3 regions of the Vibrio sp. SCP2 genome follow, and region 2 is predicted to be linked to each of the others. Evidence: predicted binding sites of a transcription regulator. Region 2 holds the regulator's gene; each other region holds the start of a gene.
What was found. Region 2 encodes PurR, which represses purine synthesis genes. Its sites were predicted from a motif close to TNANGNAAACGTTTNCNTNA; they were not measured.
Positions count from the first base shown of each region.

Region 1: AC5O63_RS13805 (NCS2 family permease) is a predicted target of PurR. The motif match lies at 3,309-3,328, and genes of this name have one in related genera.
Region 3: glyA (serine hydroxymethyltransferase) is a predicted target of PurR. The motif match lies at 2,349-2,368, and genes of this name have one in related genera.

Region 1 covers NZ_JCAFVV010000004.1:96,775-104,595, forward strand. The annotation lists gene frsA (esterase FrsA) at 1-1,196, opposite strand, end outside; gene gpt (xanthine phosphoribosyltransferase) at 1,297-1,761, opposite strand; gene AC5O63_RS13805 (NCS2 family permease) at 1,999-3,288, opposite strand; gene vcdP (small protein VcdP) at 3,769-3,855, opposite strand; gene AC5O63_RS13815 (aminoacyl-histidine dipeptidase) at 4,321-5,793, shown strand; gene AC5O63_RS13820 (ATP-dependent zinc protease family protein) at 6,070-6,510, shown strand; gene rimK (30S ribosomal protein S6--L-glutamate ligase) at 6,510-7,415, shown strand; gene AC5O63_RS13830 (succinylglutamate desuccinylase/aspartoacylase family protein) at 7,375-7,821, shown strand, end outside.
Region 2 covers NZ_JCAFVV010000003.1:406,955-414,775, reverse strand. The annotation lists gene glgA (glycogen synthase GlgA) at 1-1,363, shown strand, start outside; gene AC5O63_RS13015 (alpha/beta fold hydrolase) at 1,517-2,329, shown strand; gene AC5O63_RS13010 (putative signal transducing protein) at 2,326-2,631, opposite strand; gene AC5O63_RS13005 (TVP38/TMEM64 family protein) at 2,631-3,323, opposite strand; gene AC5O63_RS13000 (TfoX/Sxy family DNA transformation protein) at 3,474-4,064, opposite strand; cyclic di-GMP riboswitch class I at 4,198-4,284, opposite strand; gene purR (HTH-type transcriptional repressor PurR) at 4,429-5,436, opposite strand; gene torD (molecular chaperone TorD) at 5,648-6,295, opposite strand; gene torR (two-component system response regulator TorR) at 6,533-7,246, shown strand; gene elyC (envelope biogenesis factor ElyC) at 7,346-7,821, opposite strand, start outside.
Region 3 covers NZ_JCAFVV010000004.1:21,743-29,563, reverse strand. The annotation lists gene vexH (vibriobactin export RND transporter permease subunit VexH) at 1-1,243, shown strand, start outside; gene AC5O63_RS13460 (YitT family protein) at 1,481-2,080, opposite strand; gene glyA (serine hydroxymethyltransferase) at 2,444-3,694, shown strand; gene AC5O63_RS13450 (hypothetical protein) at 3,850-4,176, opposite strand; gene lipA (lipoyl synthase) at 4,418-5,383, opposite strand; gene lipB (lipoyl(octanoyl) transferase LipB) at 5,391-6,059, opposite strand; gene ybeD (DUF493 family protein YbeD) at 6,238-6,516, opposite strand; gene AC5O63_RS13430 (serine hydrolase) at 6,666-7,821, opposite strand, start outside.

The DNA of each region.
Region 1 (7,821 bases), on a different contig from region 2:
TCATATCCTTGTGTAATTGTCTTGGCACTAATTTTCTTCGCTTTACCATAGTCACTAAACAGCGCCACCATTTGGTTATCACTGTAGGGTGACACAGGATCGTTCTCTAAACTCATCGCTAGGATCGGCACGCGCGTCTTACGGCTACCAAGAATACCTTGCACCTTGAGCGACCAAGCCATTAGCTGCCCAGCCAAGCTATGAATATCGACCGCATTCTTACCTATACGTGATGCCAACATGTCTAAATACATCTTGGGCATTTTCTTAAGTTTTTCTGGTGAAGAGAGCACATCATGAATAGGCGCGCCAAGGGAGACACAGGCTTTAATTTTCTCTTGCTCGATAAACGATAGACGCACCATCGCATTGCCACCAAAGCGAAAACCAATCAAGCCTACACGATGATGATCAACCCAAGGAATGTTGTACAACTCATTTAACACCACTTGATGAAGGCAAGAGGTATCTTCAGTCATATTCCAATGAGTGTTATGGCCTATTGAGGGCATATCAACCGTCAACATCGCGATGTTCTTTTCAGCGAGGTAGTTTTTAAACAGGTTCCACAGATCCGTCTGCAAGCTATCTAATCCTGCACTGACCATGACCACAGGTTGAGGCTTATCTGTGCTGGTTAAGTGTAAGTGAGCGACGATGGTTTTTCGCTGATACGGGATTTCAATGCGCTTAACTATGTACTTGGTTTTGTTTGTCGCTTCGGTGTAAGCACTGCTTGCTAACACTTGAGCCTGAGTCGCCAAGTTATCGTTCTTTAAGTGTGGGTAGCCCGCAATACTAAAGCACAAAGAGGCATTAAACATTTCATCAGCGGCCTCTTCGCCTTTTAGCTTAGCAGAGCGCTTTTGGTGCAGCATGCCCAATTTAATCCACTCATAAGTCCAGTTACCGCTGTGGTACCCCATCACGGTATCGAGCCACTCATCATGGGTACGCGAATGCTTGGAAGCAGCAATTTTGGCCAGCACAGCTTCAATCTCGATAGGATCAAGGCCTTGCCAAGCCCATTGCATACGACGCAAGTTGCGATACCACTTGAAGCCATCCTCTTCTCGCTTTTGATCTAAAAAGGTTTCACTGGTTGGCATATATTGCGTGAGCGCCGAAGTCTCTTTGGCTTGTTTATGATTAGCAAACAGAGACTCCGAGAGGTTCTTACTGACTTCCTCAGACATGGGCGATGACCTAAATAATTACGTTTATTAAATAGTAATAAAAAAAATGACCCAAGAAAGGGTCATTTATCAAGAAAGTGTCGCTATGTTGCTCAATCAGTTACTTTTGCTTGCGATTGATTGGCTCAATGTACTGAATTGACATATCCCATGGCTGCTCGATCCATGTGTCTTGAGCAATATCAACCACGTAGTCGTCAAGTAGCTCAACACCTGCTGGCTTAGCACATACTGCGATCAGTTTTGCTTTCGGGTACATTTCACGCAGTTTACGTGCTGTATCACCGCTATCTACTAGGTCTTCAACGATTAGGAAACCTTCACCGTCACCCTCTGGTGCTTTTACAACAGTCATATCACGTTGATGGTCATGGTCGTAGCTTGAGATACAGATAGTATCAACATGACGAATACCTAGCTCACGAGCCAAGATTGCGCCCGGTACTAGACCGCCACGGCTAACCGCCCAAATTCCTTTCCATTGCTCTGCTGGCATCTGTTTTTCCGCCAACTCACGACAAAGTGTGTGCATTTGGTCCCAAGTGATAATGAATTTTTTACTCATTGTAATAACCTAATAGTTTTAAAATCTGCATCCCCTCAACACGTCATTGAAGTTTGGACGATTGCAACAGGCAAGTCTGGGGAAAAGCTACGCAAACGTTTATTTTAACGCAGGCGCTATACAATACCAATGGGGAATTTATCCCTGTGGCAAAAATAATCGCCATAACAGAGACTCCGTTATGGCGAAAAATAGTGTGCTGCCGACATTTAGCGAACGATTTCGCTAAGGCGGAAATTAAGCCACTAAATACTTAATGATGAATACTGCTGATAGTACCCATACGCTGATCGACACTTCACGACCGCGGCCACTCAGTAGTTTAATTGCAGCGTATGAGATAAAGCCAAGCGCAATACCTTCTGCAATTGAGTAAGTCAGTGGCATAAGTAGACAAGTTACAACAACCGGTGCCGCTTCTGTTAAGTCACGCCAGTCAACACTAACCAGACCAGACATCATTAGAATAGCTACGTAGAAAAGTGCGCCTGCGGTAGCGTACGCTGGAATCATGCCAGCCAGTGGCGAGAAAAACAGAGCCAGAAGGAATAGCACGCCAACGACAACAGCAGTCAGACCTGTACGACCACCCGCGGCAACGCCTGCCGTAGACTCAACATAAGAAGTGGTGCTAGACGTACCAATCATTGCGCCTACAGAGGTCGCTGTCGAGTCAGCAAGTAGCGCTTTGCTTAGACGAGGCAGTTTGCCATCTTCTTTAATCAGATCCGCTTTTGTCGCAACACCAACTAAAGTACCCGCTGTATCAAATAGGTCGACAAATAGGAAAGCGAATACAACTGAAATCATGCCAACTTCGAAGACGTCAGCAATGTTCATTTGCATAAAGGTCGGAGCAACACTTGGTGGCGCTGACATAATACCGCCCCATTGAACGTCACCAACGATCAAACCCAAAGCTGTGATCGCTAGAATCGCAATCATTACCGCGCCACGAACACCACGGTAAACCAAGCCAATCGTTAGGAAGAAGCCTAATGCCGCTAAGGCAGGTTGCAGGCCAGTGATATGACCAAGACCAACTAATGTCGCTGGGTTATCAACCACAATGCCTGAGTTTTGTAGGCCAATAAACGCAAGGAACAAGCCGATACCAGCCGAGATACCCGTACGTAATGACATAGGAATCGAGTTAATGATCCACTCACGAACCTTGAAAATACTCAAAGCCATGAAGATGATACCGGAAACAAAAACGGCACCTAAAGCGACTTGCCATGAGTGGCCCATACCGAGAACAACGCCATAGGTAAAGAAGGCGTTAAGTCCCATGCCAGGTGCAAGTGCAATTGGGTAGTTAGCAACGAAGCCCATGATGAAACAGCCAATCGCCGCAGCAAGACAGGTTGCAACAAATACAGCGCCTTTATCCATACCAGCGTCTGCAAGCATCGCAGGGTTGACAAAGATGATGTAAGCCATCGTCAAGAAGGTGGTCACACCTGCAATGATCTCAGTTTTGACGTTTGTGCCGTTTTCACTGAGTTTGAACAGTTTTTCGAACATAATCGAATCCTAAAAGGGTAAAAAGTAAACGGTTGCGTAATCGATTGGCTCGAATTATAAAGTCATCAAATAGTAAATTCCAGATAGAATTAAGACTCTAATCAATATTTCTACTGTTCATTGCCGCTTTCAAACAAGGGCTAGATGATGGCATAAAGAAAAATACTTTATATTTCATAAAGTAAAATCATTGATGATTTGAATTTCAAAAAGGTGTTTTTTTATACCATGTCATAAACTTTCAATGGCATTTGGGATATTTATGCGTAAGGCAATATGTGTTTATGCGAATAAAATAGAGAGATAGGAGTTAGCGACGGGAAACCACAGAGTTTGTGGGCAAATTGTGAGCGCACTTTTGCTTAGATAAAAAAACGCCACTCAATTTGAGTGGCGGTTGAATCATGTCAGCAACTAAAGGCTGTAAAAAAATTCCAATAATAGGGGTGAACAAACTGTTCGAGTGTCACAAGCTAGAGTTTAGTAACCGAAGCTTGTTGGGTAAGTAAAGCTGCCTGTGTAAACAGAGCTGTTTAGCCAGAACGCTGCACTTGGTAAACCTTTCATAACTATCACCTTCTAAATCAATTAAAACAGATTACAAATATTGATTTCTCAGTTCCGTGGAGGCGACAAATCGGACTCATCCTTTGAGCATTTTCTCTTCGCTTTCGAAGTTGGTTACAAATATACCTCAAAGAAATTTAATTACAAGCATAAAAGTGACAAAAGTCACAAAAAGTTTAAAAACTGACTTAGATCAAATGAATATTGTAATTTAATTACAGTTATATCAATTTATTGTTTGGATTTAGTACAAACACTACCCATTCAGTTGCACAGGGCGTGTCAACCAGAATCTACAATTTGTGATTGCACCGAAACATTTGCTTGCCGCTTTTACTACACCCTTTAGTCAGGGAGTGCTATTCTGTGCTCCTCTACCCAATAGGTCAGATTTAGGTTTTTGTGCCAGATTAATGGCAGAAACCAAACACATAATCTGGCGTTATTCTTTTTAAGGAGTCATCCGTGTCTGAATTCCATTCTGAAATCAGCAGCTTATCACCTGCTCCAATTTGGCAATTTTTCGATAAGATCTGTTCTATCCCTCACCCTTCAAAACACGAAGAAGCCCTAGCACAATACATCGTTGATTGGGCTAAAGAGCAAGGCTTAGATGTTCGCCGTGATCCAACAGGCAACGTTTTCATCAAGAAGCCAGCTACACCGGGTATGGAAAATAAGAAAGGTGTCGTTCTGCAAGCACACATCGATATGGTGCCACAGAAGAATGAAGACACAGATCATGACTTCACAAAAGATCCGATTCAACCGTACATTGACGGTGAATGGGTAACAGCGAAAGGAACCACACTCGGTGCCGACAATGGTATGGGTATGGCATCTTGTCTTGCGGTACTGGCTTCAACAGAAATCAAGCATGGTCCAATTGAAGTGCTGCTAACGGTAGACGAAGAAGCAGGTATGACAGGTGCATTCGGTCTTGAAGCGGGTTGGTTAGAAGGTGATATTCTTCTTAACACTGACTCAGAGCAAGAAGGCGAAGTCTACATGGGCTGTGCTGGCGGTATTGATGGTGAAATGACTTTCGATATCAAACGCGAAGCGATTCCAGCAGGCTTTACAACTCGCCAACTGATCCTAAAAGGTTTAAAAGGTGGTCACTCGGGCTGTGACATTCACACTGGTCGTGGCAATGCCAACAAACTACTTGCTCGATTCCTAGCAGGTCACGCACAAGAACTTGACCTTCGTCTTGTCGAGTTCCGAGGTGGTAGCCTACGTAACGCTATTCCTCGTGAAGCGTTCGTAACGGTAGCAGTACCAGCAGAAAATGAAGCCAAGCTTGCTGAGTTGTTCGAGTTCTACACTAACCTACTTCGCACTGAACTAGGTAAAGTAGAAACAGACATCGTTTCATTCAACGAAGCGATCGACACAGAGACACAGGTACTAGCGGTTGCCGATCAGCAACGTTTCATCGCAGCATTAAATGCATGCCCTAATGGCGTGATTCGCATGAGCGATGAAATTGAAGGCGTAGTTGAAACGTCTTTAAATGTGGGTGTCGTGACCACTGAAGCAAACCAAATCCAAGTGTTGTGCTTAGTTCGCTCTTTGATTGACTCTGGCCGTCAACAAGTAGAAGGCATGCTGACTTCTGTTGCTGAACTGGCAGGCGCTCAAATTGAGTTCTCTGGTGCTTACCCAGGTTGGAAACCAGACGCAGACTCAGAGATCATGGCTATCTTCCGTGACATGTACGAAGGCATCTACGGCCATAAGCCAAACATCATGGTTATTCACGCTGGTCTTGAATGTGGTCTGTTCAAAGAACCTTACCCGAATATGGACATGGTATCATTTGGCCCTACCATCAAGTTCCCACACTCACCAGATGAGAAAGTGAAAATTGATACGGTTGCCCTATTCTGGGATCAAATGGTTGCTCTACTAGAAGCGATTCCTGAAAAAGCGTAATTTCCATTACTAAATCTAATCCTAAAAGCCAGCTTGCATAAGCTGGCTTTTTTATTTCTGTCCCTCACTAAACCATAAATATTTTTTGTCGTCACGGTGATTTCTTTTCGTTAGTCAGCGCGAATCATGGTTGCTACAGTCGCCCTCCTTGAAGCACCTAAGGGTAAATTCTCTGCCCTCTTCAGGCACTACACTCGGCATAAAACGACCGTGTTAAGTTGGGGATGCTCACTTCAATCGAGCATCTTAAATACTCTCTAAATTATTATTACTGCGATGAAAGAAAAACTACTTGTTGGTTGGCGAGAGACCCTCAGCCTACCGAGCCTTGGTATTGACAAAATTAATGCAAAAATCGATACCGGAGCCAAGACCTCGTGTTTACACGCATTCAAAGTAGAGAGCTTTAAGAAGGACGAAGCTCAATGGGTTCGCTTCTGGATCCACCCAATTCAGCATAATACGGACGTAGAAATTATGTGTGAGTCTGAAGTCATTGATGAGCGTATCGTTCGCGACTCAGGTGGCCATGAAGAATCGCGTTATGTGATCAGCTCTGATTTGAGCATCGGAGGCGAAACTTGGCCAATTGAAATTACTTTAACCAATCGCGAAAACATGGCTTTTCGTATGTTGTTAGGCCGTACAGCAATGCACAACCGCATCGTTGTTGACCCTGTTGAATCGTTTTTAGTCCCTTTCGAGGAAAGCAAATAATGAAAATTGGTATTTTATCTCGTAACGCTAGCTTGTACTCAACCAAGCGTTTGATTGAAGCGGCAAAAAACCGTGGCCATGAGGTAAAAGTCATCGATGCACTTCGTTGCTACATGAACATCAACTCAGACAAGCCTGAAATTCACTTTAAAGGTGAAGAGCTGTCTGGTTTCGATGCCATCATTCCTCGTATTGGCGCTTCTGTCACTTTCTATGGCACAGCGGTACTACGTCAATTTGAAATGATGGGCGTTTACCCAGTCAACGAGTCGGTAGCCATCACTCGCTCACGCGACAAGCTTCGCTCTATGCAGTTGCTATCTCGCAAGGGTATCGGCATGCCAATCACTGGCTTTGCGAGTAAACCTGATGACGTGAAAGACCTGCTTGAGATGGTTGGCGGTGCGCCTGTTGTAATTAAGCTACTAGAAGGGACTCAAGGCATCGGCGTTGTACTAGCTGAGACTCGTAAGGCGGCAGAAAGTGTAGTTGAAGCTTTTATGGGCCTGAAAGCCAATATCATGGTTCAGGAATACATTAAAGAAGCGGGTGGTGCTGACATTCGTTGCTTTGTGATTGGTGACAAAGTGATCGCTGCGATGAAACGTCAAGGTGCAGAGGGCGAGTTTCGCTCTAACCTCCACCGTGGTGGCAGCGCATCGTTAATTAAGATTACTCCAGAAGAGCGACGCACTGCGGTCGCGGCTGCGAAAATAATGGGTCTAAATGTGGCTGGGGTTGATCTACTAAGATCAGATCGTGGTCCATTAGTCATGGAAGTAAACTCATCTCCAGGTCTTGAAGGTATTGAGGCCGCAACTGGTAAAGACATTGCTGGAATGATTGTCGAATTTATTGAGAAAAATGCGGCAAGCAAAAGGACTAAAACTCGTGGCAAAGGCTAAAAAAAATAGCGCATTCGAATTTCTCGGCGAGTCTATCTCGCCGGGAGAGCGTAAGGTGATTGAGTTAGAAGCGGCAAAGCTTTACACCCACTCACCCTTATCGATCCCGGTCGAGATCATAAACGGTAAACAAGCTGGGCCCGTTCTTATGGTCAACGCAGCGATTCATGGTGATGAGCTTAACGGCGTTGAGATTGTTAGACAGTTAATCAACACCCTTGATGCTAACAAGCTCAAAGGCACCATCATTGCTGTCCCCATTGTTAACGTGTTCGGCTTTATTCATAAGTCTCGTTATCTGCCAGATAGACGAGACTTAAACCGCTGCTTCCCGGGTAGTGAAAAAGGTTCGCTTGCTTCACGTATGGCAAACACCTTTTTCTCTCAGGTCGCTAAGCGCTGTGAC
Region 2 (7,821 bases):
ACTACTCGCACTACAGCAAGATGTTCGTATTACTTTACCTGCTTACCAAAAGTTGGCGGGTATTGATCAAGCCCAAGTGGTGCTTGAAACTCAGTTAGAGCATTGGCCTCATACTGAATATCGCGTTAAACAGCTAGAGATCGTTGGCGTGCCTGTGTATGCCATCGATTGTCCGAAGTATTTCGACAGGCCAGAGATGTATGCGGAAAACAATCAAGCGTATGCCGATAACGGTGAACGTTTTGCGTTTTTTAGTGCCGCTAGTCTAGATATGTTACCTAAGCTCGGATTCAAAGCAGATATTATCCATGCCAACGACTGGCATACTGGATTTGTCCCATACCTGCTTAAACACCGTTATCATTCACACGACTTTTTCACTCATACCAAGAGTGTATTGTCGGTACACAACGCGGTGTTTAAGGGGGTATTTAGTTACGATGAACTGCAGTCTCTGCCTGAGATGCATACGCGTTATGCGCCGGATGCGGCAGTCAGTGCGACGCACATTACTATGCTAAGAGCGGGGGTGATGAATGCGGATAAGATTAATGCTGTCAGTCCAACTTACGCTGAAGAGCTAAAAACAGAACTTGGTAGCCATGGCATGGCGGCAGAGTTTCAACAGCGCTCAGACGATTTAGTCGGCATACTTAACGGGTGCGACTACAGCGCTTGGAACCCTCAAAGTGATGCTTACTTACCTGTGAACTACAAGGCGACTCGCCAAAGTATGGTTAGGGGTAAAAAAGCGTGTAAGCGAGAGTTACAGCAAAGGGTGGGACTAGAAACTCAAGAGGTCGCAGTCTATGGCATGGTTTGTCGCCTGACACACCAAAAAGGTGTGCACTATCTATTGCCGATCTTAAGTGATTTTCTTAAGTATCAGGTTCAGGTGGTGATTGTCGGCACAGGTGACCCTGTTCTAGCGTCTCAGCTAAAAGAGATTGCAGCGCTGCATAGCGACAAGTTTGTTTTTGTTGAGGCGTATGACAATGAGTTAGCGCATTTGGTTGAAGCCGGATCGGACTTCTTTGTTATGCCATCTGAGTTTGAGCCTTGTGGTTTGAATCAAATCTACAGCATGGCTTACGGAACGCTACCTATCGTTCGCGGTGTTGGTGGTTTGCGCGACAGTGTCAATGACTATGATGCTGAGCCTGAAAATGCAACGGGATTTGTATTTGATGAACCAAAACCAAGTGCTTTGCTTAATGTGTTGCAGCGTTCTTTACTGCTACACGCGCAGCAACCTAACGAAGTCAAACGCGTTCAACTGTATGCAATGGAGCAGAATTTCTGTTGGAACAAATCGGCGGATCAATACCTATCCTTGTATGACAGTGCGTTGAGCAAAAATTAATATGAAACTGGGCGTCCTTAGGGCGCCTTTTTTGATGGTTACTTACACTTTTAATAAAAGAATAATTAAGAATTGAGGTAAATTGACGTAAATCCCCCTATGTTTATGGTACTCTCCGTAACCAATTTTATTGCTGAGTAAACCCTTTTCGATATGAGTGATACCTTGCTATTCCACAAAACCTTTACCCATCCTACAAGTGATGAATGGGTAGTCTTTGTGCATGGAGCAGGGGGAAGTTCCTCAATTTGGTTTAAGCAAATCAAAGCGTATAAACAGCACTTTAATCTATTGCTTATCGATCTTCGTGGTCACGGTAAGTCGAATCAATTGATCAAAGAGTTGATGGCAAACCGCTATACGTTTCAGGCGGTGACAATGGACATTCTTAAGGTGCTCGACCACTTAAAGATACGTTCGGCCCACTTTGTTGGTATGTCTCTCGGCACGATAATTGTTCGAAACCTAGCGGAACTTGCAACAGATAGAGTCAAGTCTATGGTGCTAGGTGGCGCTGTAACGCGATTTAACGTCCGTTCGCAGATATTGGTTAGGCTAGGTGGCATGTGCAAACACGTCATCCCTTACATGTGGTTATACAGCCTTTTTGCTTATATTGTGATGCCGCAGCGTACTCAGAGGGAATCAAGGCACTTATTTATCCGCGAAGCCAAGAAGCTTTGCCAGAAAGAGTTTAAGCGTTGGTTTATTCTCACTTCGGAAGTTAATCCACTGATGAAGTATTTTAAGGATAGAGAACTGCCTATCCCAACGCTCTATTTGATGGGGGAGAAAGACTATATGTTTATTCAGCCTGTCAAAGAGATGGTTGCTGCACATCGCAAGAGCAAGTTACTTGAGATTGCCGATTGCGGCCATGTATGTAACGTTGAGCGCCCAGAAGAGTTCAATCACCATTCGATTTCATTTATTCAGCAGCAAATTGAAGCGCCTAAAATCGGTTAAGGTGCTGCTTGTCCGCATTGCCAACATGCGCCAAATTGAGGCTCGTTCATTTCCCCACATTGGTTGCAACGCCAATTACTGCCAACATCCGCATTGTTAAACTGCTCGATAACCGTATTGGCGTGCTTGGCTTGATCTGGGTCGAGTAGCCAGACATAAGGTTCGCTGCTCTCGCCAAAAGGTATTTCACCTTGGAGCCCAAACACGCCTTCACCACGAACTTCACACTCAATCTGTTGAGACTTAAGAAGCTCACAAACAATGTGAGCTTCAGTAGGTGTCGATGCAGAATATATCCTCATTAAGCATTTCCATTTGATGTTGAAGGGGAGCTCTTAATTTTCGCCATGACCCATTTAGCAATCACCGGGAATAAGCCGAGAAGTGCAAAAGAGGCTAAAACGGTTGGAGAGACGATACCCGACAAGCTGTCAATTTGAGCCAGTTGTGTCCCGGCATTTAAGTAAACGGCTGTTCCAGGCAACATACCGAGTTGACTCACCAAATAGAATCGAGCCGTCGCGATAGGTGTTAAACCCATTAACAAGTTGATGAGGAAGAATGGGAACACTGGAATTAATCTCAGTGAGAACAGATAAAATGCGCCATCTTTTTCAACGCCTTGGTTGATGGCATTGAGCTTTTCACCAAATTTGCTTTGTACCCAATCACGCAACAAGTATCGGCTGCTCAAAAATGCGAGTGTTGCACCTATGGTGCTAGCGAAAGAAACTAGCAGTAAGCTCGTCCAGAAACCGAAAAGGGCAGCACCCAAAAGAGTCACGACCGCAGCGCCAGGAATAGAGAAAGCGGTGATGGCAACATAGGCGATAAAATAGCTAGCAGCTGCAATAGTAAAGTTGTCAGCGATAAATGCTGCAAGCTCTGCTTGTTGGGCTTTAGCGTTTTCTAGCGTGAGATACTGGCCAAAATTAACGCCAAGCAAAACAATCAAAGCGACGAAAACAATTCCTAGGATGATCTTTTTATTCATGTTGAGCAGCTCCATTTAATTTCATGGATATCAAATATTAGTGTTACTAGACAAGACAGGGAAAGCAAGCGACAAATTTCAAACTGCAGATAAAAAGCAATAAAAAAAGTCAGCACTAAGGCTGACTTCTTCTACATATATTGTATTGGATTAGCTGACTTGCGTTAACAGCTCCTGACGTCGGCTTTGTGGGATTACCGACCAGTGTGTGCCTTTAATTGCGCCTTCTAAAGCCCAGAGAAGTTCGATGTTGACATCGGCAGAGTGTGTGGACTGTATAGCCTTAAAAGCGTGTACGGCACCCACTTCTTCTAGGTTTTCAACCGTGTCTATACCTGCTTTCTTGAGCATACGCTCAGTCGCTAACCTTAAGTTCGGCAGATCCTTCAAACGGTTCGGCTTCGCTTGCGATTGGGTTTGCTTCTCTTGGTTTGCTGCTTTTAAAGCGACAGTCGCAATCTTTAACGTTTTACCTGCGTCTGCTGCCCAGTCATCACAAAGCGCAAAATACTTCGTCACTACGGGAAAGCCGCGTTTTTTGTATACGTAAGGTTCTAGCCCTTGAGATTTAAACTGTTTAGCGAGAGCCGCGTCCGCGCGTACGTGAAGCTTATCGTTGACGACAAGTGCGAACATAGTGTCATCAGCAAAAATGCCAAAGCCACCAAACATTGAGCGAGACTTGATATGTCCTAGCTGCTCAAATAAACGCATTGAGTCTTTTAGTATTGGTTTATCCATGCTGTGTTTTCTCGGTGTATAAGTATACGCCACCAATGCAGGTCCGAGAGATTAGCAAAATTATGCAGAGACATTGTCAGTAAGGTGTCATACGAGTGCAAGTAAAAGCGGTATGACAGTTTGCATATTCGCCATCGGCAACCCCGCTACCAGACAATAAATTGTTTAAGGCCGGAGGCTTTGCGTCCCATCCTTTCGGAATGGTTTGCCCTGTTCGTGGCATTAATCGAACACTTTAAGAATAAATAAATTCTGCGCAGAACATCACGTTTGTATAGGATAAATGTGACATTGGTTCAATAAATAGAGGAGAGATATACGCTTAGCCAATAGTACGGCTACTAGCTAAGCGTCTGACTTAAGGTTATTTATTTAGATTACGAACGGTATTACGCTCAACAATCTCTGGGTGCATCTCAAACACGCGTTTTTCGTGCTCTTTGTCTTTAATTCGCTCAAGAAGAATTTCAAAGGCATTCTTACCAACACGACGTTTGGGTTGGTGAACCGTTGTAAGTGGCGGAGAGAAGTACTCGGCCAGTTCAATATTATCGTAGCCGATTACTGAGATATCTTGAGGTATTTGAATGCCTTTCTGTTGTAGACGGCTCATTAAACCAAGTGCCATGGTGTCATTAAAACAGAACACGGCTGTTGGCTTTTTATCCATTGCAACAATTTTATCTGCCGCCAATACCGCTGTATCACATTCGAAGTTACCTTCAAGAATCCAATCTTCATTTACCGGTAGTTCCGCTTCGGCCATGGCACGCTTAAAGCCACTAATACGCTCAACACATGCTGCTTTTTCGAAGTGACCACTTAAACAAGCGATGTCAGTGTGACCACGTTCAATTAGGTATTTGGTTGCTAAGTAGCCGCCTTCTTCTGAGTTATCGATGATCTTATCTGCTTGAGAACTTTCTGGGCCCCAATCCATAACTACTTTTGGAATATCTTTGTGGCGATCAAGCATTTCGCTCAGCTCTTCGGTCAGGTCTGAACACATCACTAAGATGCCATCTACGCGCTTTTCAGCCAGCATGCGAATGTAGTCGCGTTGTTTTTCATAGATGCCGCCTGTATTACACAGAATCAAGGTGTAACCTTGGCGGTAACAGTAGCTTTCTACGCCGTCGATAACTTCTGAGAAAAATAGGTTCGTCGATTGCGTCACTAACATACCGATTGTACGAGTAGTGTTGCACTTAAGACTACGAGCAACTGCACTCGGTGCATAATTAAGCTCGGTTACCGCTTCCATCACTTTTTCTTGTGTCGCTTCGGCAACAAAGCGTGTTTTGTTAATCACGTGAGACACAGTGGTTGTTGAAACACCAGCAAGGCGAGCAACGTCTTTAATAGTGGCCATAAATTTTGTCCTGTCGATGACTGCCACGAGAATATATTCAGTTTAGAATAAGTTGGCAGAAAGTATCAGAAACACAAAAACCGCTCTTATTTAGCGGTTTGTATTTGAATAGTTCATTTTTATCGTTTGCGGTCACGATTTTAGACCGCAATCCGACTTAGGGCAAACACATTTCTTCGAACTGACCTGTGTCAGTTCACATTGTCAGACTCTATTCACCAATTAAGTATGTGCAATCTAACTCTAAGAATGCCACTGTGAGAGAAGCGATCGCCGAGTAAAAACCGAACTCATCGAGTGTTTGACACTTAGCTGAAAACTTAGGGGTCCAACTTAGAAGGTGCTGACGAATGAAGCCCTCTTGCTCGATCAGTGCTTCTTCAATATGACGCTCTTGCTCAAGCTCATTAGAGCGAATGATGAGGTTGCCGAGAAAATCCAGCTCAATGGCAATATGGTCAGCAGGTTCATTTAAGCCTTCATCGACAGCAACACCATGCTCTAGCATTAACGCTTCCATCTCTTTCGCTGGTTTGTCGTTAAGCAGGCCAGTCTCTCCAATGTACATTGAAGCGTAAGGTAGTGCAGAGTCGCGGTCAGACTTCAAAAATAGATCACAAAAATCAGCAGCAAGCTCTAGTTGTGCATCTTCGCGATCGATTAAGCGATTAAGTGCATCAATGACACGATCAATCGACGGTTTAAGAGCGGCATTCTCGCCAAGGCCAGTAAGGAAAGAGCGGATTTGAGCTGAATGGTACTGCTCAAGGTTCTCTTCAGTTAACTCTTTGGCGTAAAGGCTTGAAAGCCACCAATAGATTTCCGCACGTTTCTCGTTGAATGCTTTGATTTCTTGCATTAGGTATCACTCCCAAAATAACTACCTATTAGTGTAACTAATAAAAATGAATAGCGGTAATGGCTTACGTGACAATAAAAGATGAATTATGAGCATTTATTAACAAAGGCGGCGGTTTTGTCTTGAATCAATAAAAAATCATCTTTCTCGTTTTTAAAGTGATAAATACTAGAAATGTTACTATTTATGAATAGAATAAATGATAGAACTATTCCCAATGCAAATTAAGTGGTGCAGATGAGTTATCACGTACTAGTAGTAGAAGACGACGTAGTGACTCGCAGTAAGCTCGTTGGCTACTTTCAGAATGAAGGTTACCAAGTCAGCGAAGCAGAAAGCGGCGAGCAGATGCGAGACATGCTACAAAGCAACGCGATTGATTTGGTGATGTTGGATATTAATCTACCCGGTGAAGATGGATTAATGCTAACTCGCGAACTTCGCAGTCAATCAGACATTGGAATTATCCTGGTAACAGGACGCACGGACTGCATCGACAAAATCGTTGGTCTCGAAATGGGTGCCGATGACTATGTCACTAAACCTTTTGAATTACGCGAGCTATTGGTTCGAGTCAAGAATTTACTGTGGCGAATTTCCGCTGCACGTAACTCGTCGGGCTCTGACAGCGCAGCGAAGCAAGATGATAATGTTGTTCGCTTTGGTGAGTGGACGTTTGACGTTCAGCGCCGTGCACTGAGTCGTAACGGTGAGCCGGTTAAGCTGACTAAAGCAGAATATGAACTGCTTGTGGCTTTATCCTCTTATCCAAATCAGGTTCTCAGCCGCGAACGTATCTTAAACATGATCAGCCACCGTGTTGATGCGCCAAACGATCGCACCATCGATGTCTTGATTCGTCGCATGCGAGCAAAAATGGAATTCGATCCAAAGAATCCACAAATCTTTGTTACCGTTCATGGCGAAGGCTATATGTTTGCCGGTGACTAAGGTCAATAGACCCTAACACCAAGCTAACAGACATAAAAATACCGAGGCTTGCCTCGGTATTTTTCTATCTAGATTTCTTATTCTGATTGGTATCAAAAATCAAACTTTACTTTCAGCGGCTTGCAGCGCTTGCTCTTCATAATCTGACGCCCAATTCCTAAGCGTTTGCCAAATTTGACCTAAGGTTTCGTGCCAATAACGCTCGGTTTGCTCCAAGTACACCGCTTTAGGCGTGTATTTAGCCCATGCTTGCGTAACTTTATCATGCGCAAGGTAATTGGTCGGTGCAGGGTACGGCTTTAATCCTGCAGAGTAGAATTCATTCAGAGCACGCTCCATATGACTTGCTGAAGTCACCACAACCAGCTTTTTGGTATTAACGAATGCTGCCGCTTGTCTCGCTTCTTCCCAAGTATCTTTGGCGGTTTCTAACAGAATAATGTCAGATTTCGAGACGCCAAGGGCGAGAGCCACTTTCGCCATCATACGGGCATTGCTCACTTCAGAGCCGCCCGCATAGCCAGATAAAATCAATTTAGACCCAGGGTAAATACGCATGATGCGAATACCTTCGG
Region 3 (7,821 bases), on a different contig from region 2:
CACCGCACAGCAAGCTTTGGGCGAAGTTCGCAAAGCGCTAGCGGGTATCGCTGATGTTAGAGTATTCCCATTTATGCCAGGTTTCCGTGGTGGCTCTAGCGAACCTGTTCAGTTTGTTCTCGGTGGTTCTGATTATGCTGAACTTAAAACTTGGGCGGAAAAACTAGAGCAACTTGCTGAAGACTCGCCATTTATGGAAGGCGCAGACATCAACTACTCGGAAAGAACGCCTGAGCTAGTTGTGTCAGTAGATAAACAGCGCGCAGCCGAGCTTGGGATTAGCGTGGAAGCGATCTCGGAAACACTTGAAATCATGTTGGGTGGTAAGAGTGAGACGACCTTTGTTGAGCGCGGTGAAGAGTATGACGTTTACCTGCGTGGTGATGAGAACAGCTTTAACAATGCCGCGGATCTGAGCCAAATTTATATGCGAACCGTTTCTGGTGAATTGGTCACTCTTGACGCGGTCACTAAGATTGAAGAAGTTGCCTCCTCGATTCGTCTATCGCACTACAATAAGCAGAAGGCCGTGACGATTACAGCCAACCTTTCTGACGGTTATACCTTAGGGGATGCGCTCGATTTCTTAGATCAACAAGCGATAGAACTATTACCGGGTGACATTTCGGTGAGCTACTCTGGTGAGTCAAAAGATTATAAAGAGAACCAGTCGAGTATCTTAGTTGTGTTTGGTTTAGCGCTGCTGGTGGCTTATCTCGTTCTTGCTGCGCAGTTTGAAAGCTTTATCAACCCATTAGTGGTTATGTTTACCGTCCCTATGGGAGTGTTTGGTGGCTTCCTTGGACTGTTTGTGATGGGACAAGGCCTCAACATCTATAGCCAGATTGGTATGATCATGTTGATCGGTATGGTAACTAAGAACGGTATCTTGATTGTTGAGTTTGCTAACCAGCTTCGCGATCGCGGCATTGAGTTTGAGAAGGCTATTGTTGATGCGTCTGCGCGTCGCCTGCGCCCTATCATGATGACGGCCTTTACGACTCTTGCTGGCGCTATACCGCTAATTATGTCGACGGGGGCGGGCTATGAAAGCCGAGTGGCTGTAGGTACGGTGATCTTCTTTGGTATGGGTTTCGCAACTTTGGTAACTCTGTTCGTTATCCCTGCTATGTACCGCTTGATTTCAGCTACGACTCAGTCGCCGGGTCATGTGGAAGCAGAGCTAAACAAAGAACTAAGCCACGATGTGAAAGCACGTGTCTCGCACGGAGAGTTGGAGTAAAGGGGCCGGAACGGGCGTTGCCCTATGGAACACTTCGTTTCGGGAAAACGGGATCGGGCTTCGCCCTTCTAGAGTTTTTCGTTCCCGCATCCCGAATCCATAGCGAAGCGTTCCAAAATAAAAAGGGTTGATACCATGTATCAACCCTCAAAAACTTTCCAGTTATCCAGTTATCCAGTTATCCAGTTATCCAGTTATCCAGTTATCCAGTTATCCAGTTATCCAGTTATCCAGTTTCTAACCGTAATTCACACTATAACGGGTTGGCTTGTGGTTCATTGCCAACACAAGGTTAAGTGCAATGGCACCAATGATAGAAAGCACGATAATTTGCGGTGACACGAAGAAAAACGATGCGACTAAAATTGTAAAATCGATAGCTAACTGAGATTTTCCAACCGAAATGCCGAATTTATCTTGGATAAACAGACATAGAACATTGAAACCGCCCAAACTAGAGCGATGGCGGAAGAGTATCAACATCCCCAATCCCATTAATAAACCACCTGCGACTGCACAGTAGACTTCGTTAATGGTATCTAAGCTAATCACTAAATAGAGGTGATCGGCAAATACAGAGACCAAGGCGCCAGAAATCGCACTATTAAAAGCAAAACGCGAACCGAATCGTTTCCATGCCAAAAGGTAAAAAGGACAATTGGCAATAAAGTAGAGAGTACCAAAAGAGAACGAAACAAACTGGCTAGCTAACAGTGCCAGTCCGGTTGTGCCGCCAGTGAGCAATGACGCTGATTGTAAAAAGAAAACCCCTTGGGCAACCAGAAAAGTCCCGGTCAGAATTGCGATCCAGTCTTCTCTTCTTGAGTGTTTTTCCATCAATTTAAAATTTAACTGCTGAATATTGGCGTGCATACTATTTAAAAATTGAGGATTTCGGTAGCTTGAGAGGGAAAATTAAGGTAAACCTATGTAATTATCGTTTTACGGAGTGTAAAGGATAAAATTGACACTTTTCTAAGTCATCATTTGGAGAAATGTTCAATATGACATTCCTTGTAAAGCATTATGAAAAAACTGCATGAGAAAAATTTCAATTTTCTCTTTATGACCTAGATCAAATTATGTAGAATGCGCGTCATTAGCTTAATGCAAACGTTTGCGTCAGGTAAAAACGTCGGTATTGAGGTCATAAATCAGTTTTTTAAAACTTTAAGTCTTAATCTGAGTCAGGAGATACAGATGCTAAAGCGTGATATGAACATCGCAGATTACGATGCGGAACTGTTCGCAGCAATCCAAGAAGAAACTCTTCGCCAGGAAGAACACATTGAACTAATCGCTTCTGAAAACTACACAAGCCCACGTGTAATGGAAGCTCAAGGTTCTCAGCTAACTAACAAATACGCTGAAGGTTACCCAGGCAAGCGTTACTACGGTGGTTGTGAGTACGTAGATAAAGCAGAAGCTCTTGCTATCGACCGTGCATGTGAGCTTTTCGGTTGTGAGTATGCAAACGTACAGCCACACTCTGGTTCTCAAGCAAACAGTGCTGTTTACATGGCACTTCTAAACCCAGGCGATACAGTTCTAGGTATGAGCCTAGCGCACGGTGGTCACCTGACTCACGGTTCACCAGTAAACTTCTCTGGTAAGCACTACAACGTTATTCCTTACGGTATCGACGAAGCGGGTCAAATCAACTACGACGAAATGGAGCAACTGGCTCTTGAGCACAAGCCTAAGATGATTATCGGTGGTTTCTCAGCTTACTCTCAAATCGTAGATTGGGCTCGCATGCGTGAAATCGCAGACAAAGCAGGTGCTTGGTTGTTTGTTGATATGGCTCACGTAGCAGGTCTAATTGCTGCAGGTGTATACCCAACGCCAGTGCCACACGCTCACGTTGTGACAACAACGACACACAAAACGCTAGCAGGTCCACGTGGTGGTCTAATCCTGTCTAACGCTGGCGAAGAGATGTACAAAAAACTGAACTCTGCTGTATTCCCAGGTGGTCAGGGTGGTCCTCTAATGCACGTTATCGCGGGCAAAGCGGTTGCATTTAAAGAAGCAATGGAGCCAGAGTTCAAAGAGTACCAAGCACGCGTTGTTAAGAATGCAAAAGCTATGGTTGCTCAGTTCCAAGAGCGCGGTTACAAAATCGTTTCTAACGGTACAGAGAACCACCTGTTCCTAGTTGATCTGATCGACAAAGACATTACAGGTAAAGATGCAGATGCAGCACTAGGTGCAGCAAACATCACCGTAAACAAAAACTCAGTACCAAACGACCCACGTAGCCCATTCGTTACTTCTGGTATCCGTGTAGGTTCTCCAGCAATCACTCGCCGTGGTTTCACTGAGGACGATGCAAAAGATCTAGCGAACTGGATGTGTGACGTTCTAGATAACATCGGCAACGAAGAAGTTATCGAAGCGACTAAAGCTAAGGTTCTTGAAATTTGTAAGCGTCTACCAGTTTACGCTTAATTAGGTTTCTGCTTAATCGAAAACACCTCCTGCTGGAGGTGTTTTTTTATGTCTCCAATACCAACCAGAATCAATGTCTGAGCACCTGTTTTTCTGATAGGTACAAAACAAAAACGGCAGCCTTGTTGGGCTGCCGTTTCAGATCTTAGTTCAGCTTATTTGTTTACGCTGATTGTCTCACCAGATTTACAACGGAACTGGTAGTACTTAGTGCTTTCGTTGAACTTAGATAGACCTTCACCACTACAGTAGTCAGCGTTGATATCACGCATAGTATCTAGCGTTGCTTCTGTGCGAAGAGCAAACTTAGAGCCATCAGCACATACAATGCGTACTCGACCATCGTCACTGACTGAGTAAGTTTTCACTTCAGTGTTACAAAGTTCGAAAGAAGCGTCCATGTAGTTGTCTTGCTGAGTGGGTTCAGATGCACAACCTGCAAGAGTAATAGCCACAACAGCGGCAGCAAAAATGTTTTTCATGCGTCTATCCAATATTTCGAGTATTTAAGCCAATCCCATCATTTATCTGAACATAACGTTATTGGCATGAACAAAGTTTGATTTAGGTATTATATCAAACCTAGAGTTTCATTCTAGTATCAAAGTTGTTTCAATACTTGATATGGTAGTGGATTGTGGCGGGTGAGTAAAATCGCTACAAATAAAATATGCCTCACGTTCAAAAACGAGAGGCATAGATAAGTGATTGTCTTACTGTAATTTAGCTTACTTCTACGCCTTGTGCTTGTAAGTCAGCATGGTACGAAGAACGCACAAATGGACCACAAGCTGCGTGAGTAAAGCCAAGCTCAAGAGCGATTTCTTTTAGCTCATCAAACTCTGACGGTGGAACGTAACGTTCAACCGGTAGGTGATGGCGGCTAGGTGCTAGGTATTGGCCTAACGTCAGCATAGTGACACCGTGAGCACGAAGATCTTTCAATACTTCGACGATCTCTTCTTTTGTTTCACCCAAGCCCATCATAATACCTGACTTAGTCGGAATATTTGGGTGTTGTTCTTTGAATTTTTGTAGCAGCTGCAATGACCACTTGTAGTTCGCACCTGGGCGCGCTTTACGATACAGACGAGGTGCTGTCTCTAAGTTGTGGTTGAAAACATCCGGTGGATTGTCTTTTAGCAACTCAAGAGCAACGTCCATACGACCACGGAAGTCTGGTACAAGCGTTTCAATCTTAATGTTCGGATTTAGTTCGCGGATCTCACGGTTACAGTCGGCAAAATGCTGCGCACCACCATCTCGGAGATCGTCACGGTCAACGGAAGTAATAACCACGTACTTCAGTTTCATGTCTTGAATAGTTTTAGCCAATTTCTTCGGCTCATCTGCTTCAGGAGTCAGTGGACGTCCATGAGCAACGTCGCAGAATGGGCAACGACGGGTACAAATTGCACCCAAAATCATAAAGGTTGCAGTACCGTGGTTAAAACATTCTGCAAGGTTAGGGCATGAAGCTTCTTCACAAACGGAGTGTAAGTTGTTTTTACGCATTGCCGATTTAATATCTTGAATGCGCTGGCTGTCCGCAGGTAGCTTGATCTTCATCCAGTCTGGTTTACGAAGAACTTCTTTTTGCTCTGTAGGCATGTTCTTTACTGGAATCAGTGCCATTTTATCAGCGTCGCGGTACTTAACGCCTTTTTCCATTTGGATTGGTTTACTCATGCTTCTCTTACTTCTCGTTATTGTTGGTCTTGTGGCCTGCTTGTGTGTCGACACTAACCTGTTCATAGTTAAGTAAATCAACCAGTTCTTCGACTAGTTTTGTCTCTACTTGAGTCATGTCGTCAGGTCCGCCAAGTTGGCTGACTTGAACCATTTCCATTCCAGCATAACCACAAGGGTTGATACGTAGAAATGGTGTAAGATCCATATTCACATTTAGTGCTAAGCCGTGGAACGAACAACCTTTACGGATTCGTAATCCTAAGGAACAGATTTTCTTCCCATCTACATAGACACCTGGTGCATCAGGGCGTGCAGCTGAGTCGATATTGTATGCTTTTAGGGTATTAATTACGAGATTCTCAATATGAGTAACAAGATCTCGTACTCCCATTTTTTTACGACGAAGGTTAATCAGAAAGTACGCAACAAGCTGACCTGGCCCGTGGTAGGTGACTTGGCCACCACGATCGCTCTGTACAACGGGGATATCACCCGTATTAAGTAGGTGTTCCGCCTTACCTGCTTGCCCTTGTGTGAAGACTGGATTGTGTTCAACAAGCCACACCTCGTCAGCGGTGTCTTCTGTCCGGTTATCTGTGAAGTCATGCATTGCTTGCCAAATTGGCTCGTAATCTTGTCTTCCTAGATGTTTCACAACAAGCTGGTTTTGCATTCCGCTTTCCATCGTCGGTTAATAAAGTTAACGGATTATAAACTGCTTCTGGTCAAGGGACTATATACCAGTAACACATTTTTAACCCTAGACTTTTTGTAGGATAATTATCTGTTTGATATCTAAAAAGAAAGCAGCTTTCGCTGCCTTCAAAAAAAATTGAGTTAACTCAAATTTTTTATAGCACCATGCGTACAATGTCGATCTCACCGAGCTCTTTGTAAAGCGTTTCAACTTGCTCGATAGAAGTTGCAGTGATATTGACAGACACTGAGTGGTAATTGCCCTTAGCACTAGGTTTTACGGTTGGGCTGTAATCACCTGGAGCATGGCGTTGGATGACTTCAAGAACCTTTTCAGGAAGCTCAGGCTTTGCATAGCCCATGACCTTGTAGGTAAACGAACAAGGGAACTCAAGCAGGTCTTTCAGTTTTGCATCTGAATTAATGTTCAGCATTTTGAAACTCCAAGTTGGGAAGTCGTTGTTAGCAGCGCGGAATAGTACTGTCTATCGAGGATGAACTCAAGATACCCTCTGCGCTATGTCGAAAGCGTGAAAAACAAAAAAAGCCGCACTAGGCGGCTTTTCAAAGCTAAGTACTCGAATTACAAGAAGCTTTTGAACAGCATTACAATGTAATCCCATAGGCGGCTGAATAGGCTACCTTCTTCCACATCTTCTAGTGCAAGAAGTGGGTACTCTGCAATATCTTCACCTTCTAGTTGATAGTATAGCTTACCAACTACGTCACCTTTCATAATTGGGGCTTCTAGCTCTTTTTCAAGGATGAAGCTTGCCTTAAGGTTTTTCGCTTGGCCGCGAGGTAGTGTTACATAGGTATCTTGGTCCAGACCTAGTGCAACCGTATCTTTGTTACCCATCCAGATCTTTTCTTCAACGAAGGTTTCACCGGCTTTGTGAGGAGCAACTGTTTCGAAGAAACGGAAACCGTAGCTTAGAAGCTTTTTGCTTTCAGATTTACGTGCATTCGCATTTTTAGTTCCCATAACTACCGCAACTAGGCGCATTTTGCCTTCTGTCGCAGAGCTAACTAGGCTGTAACCTGCGTTGCTCGTGTGTCCAGTTTTGATGCCGTCAACGTTCATGCTCTTATCCCAAAGCAGACCGTTACGGTTGTATTGGGTGATGCCGTTGTAAGTGAACTTTTTGTCTGAGTAGATACGGTACTCGTCTGGCACGTCACGGATAAGCGCGCTACCCAATAAAGCCATATCGTAAGGCGTTGAGTATAGGTTCGGGTTATCTAGACCATGCACGTTAGCAAAGTGCGTGTCTTTCATGCCGATAGTATCTGCCCAAGCGTTCATAAGATCGACAAATGCGTCTTCTGAACCTGCGATGTGCTCTGCCATGGCAACACAAGCATCGTTACCAGACTGAACAATGATACCGCGATTTAGGTCTTCTACTTTTACCGTAGTACCCACTTCGATAAACATTTTTGAAGAATCAGGAAAGTTCTTCGCCCAAGCGTTTTTACTGATAGTGACATCATCTTGAAGTGAGATGTTGCCACGCTCTAATTCTTGGCCGATGACATAACTGGTCATCATCTTAGTCAAACTTGCTGGAGATAATTTGGTGTTCATCTCTTTTTCAGCAAGTACTTTACCTGAATGGTAATCCATCAATACGTAGCCTTTAGCTGCGATTTGAGGTGCGTCAGGAACCACAATTGGTGATGCGAATGCAGAAGATGCGAAAGTTGCAGAAAGCGCAATAGAAGACGCAAAAGCTGAT